DNA from 3 places in the Paenibacillus andongensis genome. Region 3 is predicted to be linked to each of the others. Evidence: riboswitches for the same ligand, from Rfam matches in the RefSeq annotation. Region 3 holds a riboswitch; each other region holds the start of a gene.
What was found. Region 3 has a riboswitch for cyclic di-GMP ahead of NYR53_RS14425 (putative motility protein). Riboswitches for the same ligand answer to the same signal wherever they lie in the genome.
Positions count from the first base shown of each region.

Region 1: another riboswitch for cyclic di-GMP. It lies ahead of NYR53_RS25520 (hypothetical protein); the one in region 3 lies ahead of NYR53_RS14425 (putative motility protein).
Region 2: another riboswitch for cyclic di-GMP. It lies ahead of NYR53_RS00150 (PilZ domain-containing protein); the one in region 3 lies ahead of NYR53_RS14425 (putative motility protein).

Region 1 is NZ_CP104467.1:5,690,090-5,694,273, forward strand. It holds gene NYR53_RS25500 (MarR family winged helix-turn-helix transcriptional regulator) at 1-213, opposite strand, end outside; gene NYR53_RS25505 (hypothetical protein) at 395-523, opposite strand; gene gloA2 (SMU1112c/YaeR family gloxylase I-like metalloprotein) at 513-908, opposite strand; gene NYR53_RS25515 (exopolyphosphatase) at 985-1,899, opposite strand; gene NYR53_RS25520 (hypothetical protein) at 2,036-2,341, opposite strand; cyclic di-GMP riboswitch class I at 2,446-2,539, opposite strand; gene NYR53_RS25525 (MDR family MFS transporter) at 2,649-3,872, opposite strand.
Region 2 is NZ_CP104467.1:28,361-32,544, reverse strand. It holds gene prfA (peptide chain release factor 1) at 1-198, opposite strand, end outside; gene ychF (redox-regulated ATPase YchF) at 233-1,333, opposite strand; gene NYR53_RS00150 (PilZ domain-containing protein) at 1,412-2,146, opposite strand; cyclic di-GMP riboswitch class I at 2,249-2,336, opposite strand; gene tadA (tRNA adenosine(34) deaminase TadA) at 2,616-3,053, shown strand; gene NYR53_RS00140 (DUF1697 domain-containing protein) at 3,066-3,611, opposite strand; tRNA gene NYR53_RS00135 (tRNA-Arg) at 3,748-3,821, shown strand; gene NYR53_RS00130 (stalk domain-containing protein) at 3,881-4,184, opposite strand, start outside.
Region 3 is NZ_CP104467.1:3,296,346-3,300,529, forward strand. It holds gene carB (carbamoyl-phosphate synthase large subunit) at 1-402, shown strand, start outside; gene pyrF (orotidine-5'-phosphate decarboxylase) at 499-1,188, shown strand; gene pyrE (orotate phosphoribosyltransferase) at 1,228-1,869, shown strand; cyclic di-GMP riboswitch class I at 1,957-2,043, shown strand; gene NYR53_RS14425 (putative motility protein) at 2,064-2,264, shown strand; gene NYR53_RS14430 (LysR family transcriptional regulator) at 2,394-3,269, opposite strand; gene dapA (4-hydroxy-tetrahydrodipicolinate synthase) at 3,393-4,184, shown strand, end outside.

The sequences.
Region 1 (4,184 bases), 2.4 Mb from region 3:
ATTAATCTCAAGTTTCTTTATAGCCCGAGCTGCTGTTGTTCGATCTACCTTGATCATTTCAGCTAACTTTTCTTGAATAATTCCTGGATTTTCACATATTCGCACGAGGTACAAGTACTGTCCTTTTGTAAGGTCATATTTTTTAAATTCTATATTACTTATCGAATCCAAAGACCTTGCAATCATTCCAACCTCACGTAGAATTTCCTTCATATTTGCAACTCCGCTAATCATGTATTTTTAAAATGTCGTAAGAAAATAGTACTTCATTTTTATTGCATTTACAACAAAAATCCCGCAGACTTTTTCAACGGACAAGTAAATAAAAATCCCTCAACGGCTCATCCGACCTAGCTGCATGTATGCAGCGGTCAGATCAAGCTAGTGAGGGATTTTATTTTATAAACAAAAACCAAATCAATAATGCCCATAGGGGAATGGACACAAGAATACTCCATAAGCAGCCTTTGGCAAACCGCAGCTTCGGCTCCTGTTCAGTCCTTTCTTGACGATCATTTGGCATGTTCCACCAACTCCAAGGGCAGCCCATCCGGATCTGCAAAAAAAGTATATTGGTCACCGGTAATAGGATCAATCCGCACCGGTTCTACCGCAATCCCCTTGCTCTCAAGTTCTTTAACGCTTTGTTCCATATTCGGCACAACAAAAGCCAAATGCCTAAGGCCCCTTGCCTCAGGCTGGTTAACTCGCAGCGGAGGGTTCGGAAATGAAAATAACTCGATCTGCTGTTCGGTCTTCCCGATGCGCAAATCCAACTTATAGGAGTCACGTTCTGCACGATATGTTTCGTGTATGACCGTTAATCCAAGTAAATCGACATAGAAGTGTTTCGATCGCTCATAATTTGAGCTAATGATTGCCACATGATGAATTTGTGCTAACTCCACTCCATTCCCTCCTGTCCCCATTTCGTGAAAAACCGCATTCCGGGAACTCCCCATCCTGCGGTCCGTTTCATTCATTTTATCCGTCTGTTCGCATCGTTTCAACAATTTTCTTCAAAACTTCCTCAGCGTTCACATAGTCAACTTGGCAAGTACCTGCTGCATGATGACCGCCTCCACCATTTTGAAGCATCAAGTTACCAATATTCGTTTTCGATGTGCGATTCACAATGCTGTGTCCACAAGCAAAGACGCAGTTTTGTTTATTTCGGCCATCGATGACCCAAATCGAGATATTTTGCTCTGGATACAGGGCATACACCATGAAACGGTTCCCTGGATAGATGGTTTCCACATCACGAAGGTCGGTAATAATAACATTGCCTTCCGTCCGCGTATAGGTTTGAAGCATATCACGATATAAGGCATCTAATTCGAAATACCGCGCCACGCGCTCTTTCACATCTGGCAATTCCATAATCTCATGAACGGACATTGTTGCACAGTGCTCCACGAGATCTTCCATCAATTGATAGTTACTGATCCGATAATCGCGATAACGCCCTAAACCCGTTCGAGCATCCATGATAAAAGATAATAAATCCCATCCGCTCGGATTCAAAATATCTTCTTTGCTGAACTGCGCCGAATCCGCTTTATCCACCCCGCGCATAATATCGTCGATATCTCCGAAGGTCTCTCGCCCTCCATAGTAATCATAAACAACACGTGCCGCACTTGGCGCGATACGGGTTTCTCCTTTGAATTCAACCTTCTCCCCCATCCGCTCAAGTTCACTGGAATGATGATCGAACCACAAGCCACAACCCGCTACATAAGGGACATTGGCCAAAATATCGTTTTCTGAAACCTCAATCAAACCGTCCTGCATATCTTTGGGATGGACAAATTTCATCTCATCTACCATGTTTAACTTTTTGAAAAGCATCGCGCATACTAAACCATCAAAATCCGAACGTGTGATTAATCTCATGCTATGTATCCCCCTAATAATAGTTCCTAAGCACTACTAAAACCTATGAGATTCATTATATCAGCTAGTGTCAATTTGTGACAATGATTTTGTCTTTACATAACCCTTACAGCTGGTAATAAAAAAAACGATACGCCTAGATAGGCTGTACCGTTCTTAATTTGGATGATAAGCATTGATAGAGCCTTGTCAAAAATGCTTCAATTTGCGACATCGGCGGCATTTTAACCGAAAGTTTAACTTCGCCTTTCCAGTAAAAAATCAAGATGCTGTTGTTTCTCCCATGAAACATTTCAACATCCCAACAAGCTTCATTTAACGCGTACTCTTCCCGATTAATCATGAGCTTCGGTCCATCCGTGGAAGGTACCAAACGGGCAACATGGTTACCACATAACGAAGTCACTTTTTGTTCTTCTTGTAGTATTCCTTCAGATTGCATGCTGCTGGATCCTCCTTTTATTTTTACATAAATTTGTTATGACAGAGAGAAAAACCCCACCATAGTGAACCGATCGGAGGGGTTCTGATGTTGATACCCAATCGTTCGGCGGCTGGCTGGCTGCGAGTCCGGTTTTAGGACAAGGAAGCCCCTTTAGCTTTGCGTCACTGGCTTTCGCCAGCTTTGCCTTTGTCGAGATGTCTTTCTAACTATCTGAAGAGCTAAGTAATAAATATCTACTCTCTCAAGGATACGGGAACTCGTTTTGAAATCGAATAGTTCCTAAGAACTAATTTTGCAATATTTTTCAAAAAAATTCTTTTTTCGACGTATTTTTTAACATTATTTGACGAATAGAGCCTCTCCAATAAAAAAAGGACCCGGTAATCGTAAGAACGGCCATAAGAACATACAACGTATTTCCACCATAAGACACTAACAAGAACCCACCAACCCAAGGTCCAATAAAGTGGCCTATGTTCGTTAGTGTTTGAGCACCAAAATACGTGCCACGCATATGCTCGGGAGCTAATTTGTCAATCAACATATTAGCAGCAGGATAATTTAAAATCTCGCCAAAGGTGAAAATACCCATCGAAATAATAAGCCATACCAGCGAGTGGGAAAATGCAAAGCCAACATCCCCTAACGCAAACATTAGGTTACCAACTATTATTGCAGCAAGTGGCGTGTACTTCTCAGCCCAACGAGTAAGTGGAATCTGCATGGCGATAACCACAATCGCGTTCACACTCATTAAGATCGCAAACATTTTCACACCATCCACAAAACTATGCTCCAAATATTGCGAAAGTGTCACCATCACCTGTGAGTAGCCGATAGCTCCAATAATACCGCCAAGGATATACAATCGAAAAGTAACATCACTGCGAATCACTCGCAAAGCAGAAACAAAGGTAACTGAAGATTTCTTCTCACCCTCGATTTTCTTGATGCCAAAAACGATGAGCAGTGCATAAAGGGTGACCGCATAAATAAAATAAATGGTTCCTGTAATAAGAAAAGGCAGCGCACCGTTCATCGTAGCGAAAAAGGCACCCAAAAGTGGTCCGACAGCAACTCCTACATTGATAGCCATATACCGCATCGAAAACACCTTAAGTCTCTTCGCAGGTTCTGTGAGATCGGCCATCAACGCCTGAGATACAGGCTCATAAAATGACCGGCACAAGCCGTTCAGCATATTTAGCAGCATAAAAAGGATTGGTAATTTAACTATGCCGAAGCCTAAGAACACGAATGCCCAGCCAAAAAGCGCAGCCAGCATAATAATGCGCCTACCGAATCGGTCCGATAAGGTGCCCCCAATAAAGCCGCCTACGGTTCCAGCCAAAGAACCCATTCCGATGACAATTCCGATCATCACCGCGCTCATCGACGTATGTCTAGCTAAATAAATCGCGAGAAAAGGCAAACTCATGGAGGATGCTGCCCGAGCCATAACGGTTCCAAGAATTAACGTATGTACAATAGGATGATAAGAACTTAGAAAACCACGTAACCGATTCATTTAAAAGGACTCCTATCGCCGCTTAATTTACCGTGGGTCAAAGAAATCGACACCGAATTCCAATTATACACGAAAAATGACGATATGTGTCTTCAATTTGTTCTAAATTTCGAATGTGGCGCGCGGGATCGTGTCAGGATGGCGGGGTTCAGGTTGGTTCTCGACAAGCATGGATGCAAAATGTACATCTAAATTTGTTAAAAGCGGCTTATTGGGAGAGTTATCATGCATTTTGTACATCAAATTTAAAGCGAATCCGGCTTTTTAGCCTGAAGTGGTAGATTTAGATGTAGTTTTTGCAGCTTCTGCCTA
Region 2 (4,184 bases), 3.3 Mb from region 3:
GTTCTGCATCACTTTGGCATCGGCCAGCTGTTCGCTCACACTTTTATATTCGTTATAAGCATCATAAGCTTCTTGAAGATCAGATTGCTCTTTCGAGTATTCTCTAAGCTTCTTCGTATCACTCGTTACATCCGGGTCACACAACAGTTCACTTAATTTTTCATAGCGGTCCACAATGGACTGAAGTCGATCCAACATATAGGATCACTCCTTTCTTTACTTTTTTGATGAATTACACATTAAATCTGAAATGCATGACGTCCCCGTCATTTACCACATACTCTTTACCTTCGAGACGCACTTGGCCTTTTTCTTTCGCACCATTCATCGACCCTGCAGCTGCTAAATCATTATAAGAGACGACTTCAGCACGGATAAATCCACGTTCGAAATCGGTATGAATAACACCAGCCGCTTGAGGAGCTTTCGTTCCCTTGCGAATTGTCCATGCTCTTACTTCTTGCACCCCAGCTGTGAAATACGTGTACAAGCCAAGTTTTCTATAAGCTGCTTTAATCAATCTATTCAAGCCGGACTCTTGAAGTCCCAACTCTTCGAGGAACATCGCTTTTTCTTCGTCTTCCAGCTCGGCGATTTCGGATTCAACCTTCGCACTGATCGACACCACTTCGTTGTTTTCGCCCTCAGCAAACTCCTTCACAATTTTCACAAAAGGATTTTCATCTGCTGTTGCTACTTCATCTTCACTCACATTTGCCGCATAAAGCACCGGTTTCATGGTCAATAAATGAAGGTCGCGCACGAGAAGCTTCTCATCATCGCTGAGATCCAGGCTGCGTGCCGGTTTATCTGCATAAAGCGCTTCTTTAATACGCTCCAAACACTCCACTTCAGCCAAAACCTTCTTGTCGCCGCCCTTGAGGTTTTTGCGCGAACGTTCGATCTTCTTTTCTACCGACTCAATATCGGCCAAAATTAATTCAAGATTAATCGTTTCGATATCGCCGATCGGATCCACTTTACCGGAAACGTGGGTAATATTATCATCTTCAAAACAACGAACAACATGCACAATGGCATCCACTTCACGAATGTGTGCCAAAAATTTATTTCCAAGCCCTTCGCCTTTGCTCGCGCCTTTTACCAAACCCGCAATATCAACGAACTCAAAGGCTGTCGGGACAATGCTCTTAGGCACAACAATCTCTACCAGCTTCTGCAATCTCTCGTCTGGTACTTCAACTACCCCAACATTCGGATCGATCGTACAAAACGGATAATTCGCAGATTCTGCCCCCGCCTGTGTAATTGCATTAAACAATGTCGATTTTCCTACGTTCGGTAGACCGACGATACCTGCTTTCAAAGCCATTGTAGTTACAACTCCTTAATTTTCGAAAATCATCCTTCTTATTATATAGCACTTGGAACGCAAAAAAAAGCCTGAAGGCTATTGATTCGCCGCAGACTTTTTTTCTGTCGCTTTTTTAAATTGCGCTTCCCGCTTCTGTACGAAGTAAGTTTCGATCTGATTCGTAAGGATGAAACCCCTTAAAGCATTGGTTTTTTCAGTTGGAATGTCGATATAGCTAGCCCCATAATAGAAACCATTTTCAACCTTTTCTTTTCTTACAATTTCCATCGAACAGGGTATCGTAAAACCCAAATCCAGCTCGACTTCAAGTTGTGAATGCTTTTGAACGATTTTATCAATCATAGCATTATCATTTATGGTAAAACCTAAGCCGTTGATGGATATATTTTTGATTGAAATGCCAAGCGGGTTCTCAAATTGATGTTTATTCCTTTTATTCATATCCTGAAGCCCGAATAAGCGACCTGTATGGGTCACATCCACACGTGGGAATTCCCGTTTTTCTGCGAATTTTTTCCGATTTTCAGGTGGATTAATGACGATGACGGAGCCGAATTCTTTGGCAACAACGGTTGTATTCATCACAAACAAGCCGGATTTGGTATATACCGTCATTTTCGCTTTATCGCCAAGTTGAAAGACATCGTATTCCGGCAATTCAACCTCAATAATGTCTCCGAGTGCATAAGTTAGCACGCCAGTGGCTACGAAATCGTCTTTTCCCAACATTGCCTTACTATCGATTAGTACGTCAGCGTCATATCCCTCCTTGCTTCCGTAATATTTCATGACGTTATATCCGTTGGCCATTATAAGTAACACCTCTCCCTTTACCCAAGTTATTCCCTATATAAAAAGAAACTGCCCCTAATGTAGGAGCAGCCTATTACCTTAATCAATAAAGCATCGATTTTCGGTAACCAGGCTGCCGTAGTTCCATTGGAACCGTAGACCCTCAGCTTTGCGTCCTTGCTTTTCAACAAGTTTGCCATTTTCGAACCTTGCTATCTTATTTCTACCTATCACGTTCTATATGGTCTAAAAGACCTACTAATATCTATCATTATACCTAGCCCAGTTGCTATTATCAATAAAATTCCTTGCATAGCTATTCTATTTGTTGTATGTAATGTAGAAAGATTAAATATCCACAGCTTTTTCAGTTATCCACAAAGCTATCCACAGGTTGTTAACAACGGAATGAATGTTCGATTGTTATGCACATGTGGATAAAAATATAATAGCGAGGTGTCCCCCTGTGGATGAACATATCCCCTGGATGAAAGAAGCGATTCAAGAGGCTCTCAAAGCCGAAGCCATCCGAGAAGTACCGATTGGTGCAGTCGTTGTCCATCAAGGTCAAATCATTGGCCGCGGCTACAATTTGCGTGAAACAACCCTCGATCCTCTCGCTCATGCTGAGATGATCGCCATCAAACAAGCGAGCGAACATCTTGGGGCCTGGCGGCTTTTGGACTGCCAGCTCTACGTCACCCTTGAGCCTTGCCCGATGTGTGCGGGCGCGATTGTGCAATCGCGGATTCCGCAGGTCATCTACGGCACCATTGATCCGAAGGCCGGCTGTGCCGGAACGCTTATGAATTTGCTGCAAGAGGACCGGTTCAATCACCGTGTCGATGTCATTAGCGGCGTCTTGCAAGAAGAGTGTTCGACGATGCTGACCCAATTTTTCCGTAAATTACGCGGCAAAGCTTAAAAATTCCTGCATCTAAATCAGCATCGCCGCTGCCAACTCAGCCAGTTTATTCATCGTATTCCAATTGCGTGTAGTCGCCGTATCCCCAAGCTTCTGGATATTGCTCGCAAGTTTTGAATCCAGAACACTTTGACGAAATAGAAAATAAATCTCTCCCCCGTGAATCTGAAATTCATCCTTGTCGCTTTTTCCATTGGATAGGATATCAGCGGTTTGTTGCGGGGGCATTTCCGTTAGAACAGAAATTTGGATGCTTTCACCTTCTAACAGAGCATCTGCATCGTATGGACAACTCCCTAGGATCAGCTCTAACTCCTCAACTGTGCGCAAAATTACCTTAGGCGATACACCAACGGCTTTGCTGATTTCCTGCTCGATACGCTGGCGCAGCGGTTCCACCGCCTCCTCCTCGGACATGAACAAGACATTGCCGCTTTGCAAATACGTTTGCACCTTAGCAAGTCCCGCCGCTTCCAGCGTCTTCTTCAAATCCGCCATCTTGATTTTGTTCTTTCCTCCTACGTTAATACCACGCAGAAAAACAATGTAAACTTTCATATCGGCATCCTCTTCCTTTGATCTGATATGTCCCTATCCTATTCTGTACTAAAATGTACCTCTCTTGTCGCGAAGAACTTCGACCACCCAAAAGGTTGCACCACGAAAGCCTTCGTGCTATCATAATTCTTGCTAAGCGCCCGTAGCTCAGCAGGATAGAGCAACAGTTTCCTAAACTGTAGGTCGTACGTTCGAATCGTATCGGGCGCGTAACCTTTCACAATGATAACGCCAGGTATCGGTTAATAACCGCTAACCTGGCGTTTTGATTATTGTTCCGGACAATGATTAATTTTTAAAGCTACATTCATACTTTCTTTAAATTTGTTGATATATTGCTCAAACGCTTTGGGATCTGAACTCCCGTTTCCGTTATATGACTCTGCTGCATCCTGCATCTGTTTTGCGTAATTGGTCATAATTTCTCGACAAATAGGTCCTGAAACCGGCGCTGTAGAAGCTGGAGCTTGTGTAGGGACCACTGGTGGAATATTCGGAGTCGACATGTCTGTCGTCTCATTTACCTGCTGGTATCTCCACTTTTTTATATAATCGAACTCTGGTGTTTTGTTC
Region 3 (4,184 bases):
ATGAAAATTCCTGCGGCAGGATCTGTCGTCGTAACGGTAGCTGACAAAGATAAAGAAGAAGCGATTGAGATCTTAAAAGGCTTTTATCGTCTTGGTTATAAAATCATTGCAACAGGCGGAACGGCAACAGCGATCGAACAAGCTGGTCTTCCAGTGACGACGGTGAACAAGTTAAGCGAAGGTTCGCCTAACATTCTGGATCTCATCCGCAGCGGTGATGCACAGTTCGTGGTGAACACACTGACTAAAGGTAAAGAGCCAGAGCGCGACGGTTTCCGCATTCGTCGTGAAGCGGTGGAGAACGGTGTGGTTTGTATGACATCACTCGATACAGTAAGAGCGCTTGTTAATATGCTTGAAGCAATCAACTTCTCCTCGCGTGCAATGCCAATTCATGTCTAAAGGCTATGCTTACAAAGCCAGTTTTGCTAAAGCAAAACTCTAAGGAGAGTGACGAACTTGAGTATACTAACTCGCACAGATGTTACCGGTCGCATTATGGTCGCTTTGGATTATGCGAACGCAGAAGGTGCTGAAGGGCTGCTAAAGCAGCTCGAAGGCATCCCTTGCTACGTGAAGGTGGGCATGCAGCTGTTCTATGCTGCAGGTCCCGGCTTCGTCGCGAGCCTAAAGGAGCGCGGCTACAAGGTGTTCCTCGATGTGAAGATGCATGACATTCCGAACACGGTCAAAGGCGGCGCGGAAAGCGTGACGCGCCTTGGGGTTGACGTGTTCAATGTCCATGCTGCCGGAGGCAAGCAGATGATGGAAGCCGCCTTGGAGGGTGTCGACAAGGGGCTAAGCTCTGGAGCTGCACGTCCGATCGTTATCGGCGTGACGCAATTAACCAGCACCAGCGTGCAGGTGCTGAATGATGAGATCGGCCTGACCGGTACTGTTGAGCAGGCCGTCATTCGCTATGCCCGCCTGGCGCATGCTGCGGGGCTTCAGGGTGTTGTCGCATCACCGCTTGAGGTGACTGCGATTAAGGCGGCGTGCGGTGACGGGTTCGTCACCGTGACGCCGGGCATTCGCCCTGCGGGAGCCGACGTGGGCGACCAGTCGCGCATCATGACGCCGGCTGAGGCGTTCGCGCAGGGGACGGACTACGTTGTGATCGGCCGACCGATCACAGGCGCAGCGGATCCAAGAGCAGCGATTGAAGCGATTATCGATTCAATCTTGTAGCATGCTTTGTCTAACAACGGAAGGAACGGTGGAAGTAACATGAGTCAACTCGAAACAATCGCGCAGCATATTGCAGCGTCATTATTAGATATCGAAGCGGTAGCACTTCGACCGCAGCAGCCTTTTACATGGACTTCTGGCCTCAAATCGCCGATCTATTGTGACAATCGTCTGACGATGTCACACCCGGCTATTCGCGAAGCGATCGCTGACGGCTTCGCAGCATTGATTCAAGAGAAATTCCCGGATGCTGAAGTTGTTGCTGGTACGGCAACAGCGGGCATTCCTCATGCCGCTTGGGTGGCTCAGAAGCTTGGTCTTCCGATGATCTACATTCGTGATAAAGCCAAAGGACATGGCAAAGAGAACTTGATTGAAGGCACTGTGAAACAAGGTCAAAAAGTGATCGTGATTGAGGATCTTATCTCTACAGGCGGCAGTTCTTTGAAAGCAGCTATTGCTGTTAAAGAAGCTGGTGCAGTAGCGCTAGGCGTACTGGCGATTTTCTCCTACCAGCTAGATAAGGCTACAGAAGCGTTCCAAGCTGCTGAAATGCCACTGTACACACTCTCCAACTACTCTACACTGCTTGAAGTGGCTCTAGAGAAGGGGAGAATCAAACAAGAAGATATGGAATTGCTTCGTTCTTGGAGATTGAATCCTGCTGCGTTTGGTGTTTAGGCTTGTAAATGCTTAAAATGAAATGCGAAGATTGACGAATTGTGTAAATTTATCCTATACTGGATAAGTGCTAGGTACAGCCTAACATCTGCGAAATGGCAAATGACGCGAAAGCGACAGACGCAAAGCTATAGGGGCTACTCGGTTGCGGCCGAATGCTTGCCAGCTACCGAACGATGAGAGGAGGAGTGCTCGTGAATATCAATAGTGTTCTGACTGCGATTAGTGGTGGAGACGCTTTGAAGCAAGCCGTTGGCATTCAGCTTTTAAGCAAAGTAAGTGATATGCAAGCAGCTTCATCTAGTACATTAGTACAGGATTTTGCTAAATCTCAACAGCTGGTTACCGCTTCTGCGACACCGCATTTGGGTGGCAATCTCGACATCCGCATATAAGGTTATAACGGAAGAAGCTCTACCTTTACGAAAAGGAGAGCTTCTTTTTTCGTGCGCGCAGATGTCATGGATCTGCCAATTGTCAATTAGAATGGCGTAGGACCAGGATTAGGTGATCACAATAACAATTCATCTTTTTATCGTCAGCAATTCGATGAACGACTGCAAGGGCTGGGACATCCACTTTTTGGGGTGCAGCAGCAGTTGAAGGTCCAATTTTAAGTCCGAATGTGAAAAAGGAAGAAGGGCTAATTTCCCGTGTTCCAGTTCGTTTTGTACGGCAATTTGAGGCAGTAGAGCGATACCAAGCCCATTCATGACGCAATGCTTAATGGTTTCTAAATTACCGAGCTCAAATCCAATTTGAAGCGGGACAGCATGATCTTTTAGCAACTTTTCAAACATGCCTCGATATATGCAGCCCTCTTCTGTAACGATAAATTCGGCTTGCTGAAAATCGCTTAGTTGAATCTGTGTTCGTTTCGTGAACGGATGCTCAAGCGGTGCCACCAAAACTAATGGTTCTTCCCTAACCTTTGTACAAGCAAGTGTGGTATCTGCAGGATAACGATCTAGTAGGAGTCCAATGTCATAGTCTCCATCTCTGACTTTGGTAATGAGGGAAGCTTCACTGTCAGGGAAGAGCTGGATATTCAGTCCAGGAAATTGTTGTTTCAGTACATGTAAAAAAGGTGGTAGATAGTAAGCAGCAAGTGAGTTAATCGTACCGATCGTCAGTGTTCCGCTGACTTCGCTTGTTATCATTTCTTTGGATTGATCATAGAGATCAAGCATCTGCAAGACCAACTTTAGCAAACTTTCACCGGGTGCTGTTAATCGCAGTTGACGGCCGTATCTTTCGAAAAGAGGTACGCCATACTCGCGTTCCAACTTCTGAATTTGCATCGTAATACTCGATTGCGCATAGCCCAATTCTTCAGCAGCTCGTGTAAAGCTCTTTCTCCGTGCAACCTCCCGAAAGGTTCGGAAATAGGTTAAATCCATGGGAACCCCTCGCTATACTATCAAAATTTTTGATGATCCTTATCATTTATTATAGCTAACTGTGATCCAATGATCCATGCTAAAGTGAATATACAAATGAAATAGGACTGGGAGATGATTGGGATGTTAAGAGAGAAAGACTTGCATGGGATCTATGTTCCAATAGTTACGCCATTTGATGAGGAATACGAGGTAGATGCAGCCTCTTTTTATAATCTGGCTTACAATTTGTTTCAAGATGAGGTAGATGGACTGGTCGTTAATGGAACGACCGGGGAATCGCCGACGATTACAAATGAGGAGATGGCAATCTTATTCGCGACGGCTCAAGCAGCTCGCGAGGCTGCGCAAGCAGATGCTTCGATCATTGTTGGTACAGGAACGAATGATACGTTGTCCACGGTGAAAAAGACTGCGGCTGCTTGGAAATTAGGGGCAGATGCTGTTTTAGTCGTTGTGCCTTACTATAATAGGCCGAGTCAACAAGGGATCATTGAACATTTTCGCCGAGTAGCAAGCGTAGGTGTGCCTGTCATTTTATATGAAGTACCGCATCGGACAGGTGTGACGTTGGAACTTGATACTGTGCGTACGATACTTGAACTCGATGGAGTCATAGGTATGAAAGACAGTACGCCGAACACTCGATTGGTGTCCGAGCTTTCACGTATTGGTTCAAAACCTGTCTTGTGTGGGGAGGATTCATTGCTTTATGACGCGCTAAGCTCCGGTGCTAAAGGGATTATGAGTGCATCAGCGAATGTAATGACGGAGCGTTTTGTATCGTTTTATCGGCATTTTGAAGCTGGACAGCACGAGATGAGCAAACAGCTATTCGATGAGTTGCTGCCACTCATTCGATTACTTTTCGAAGAGCCAAATCCAGCACCACTCAAATGGTTGCTTGAGCAGCAA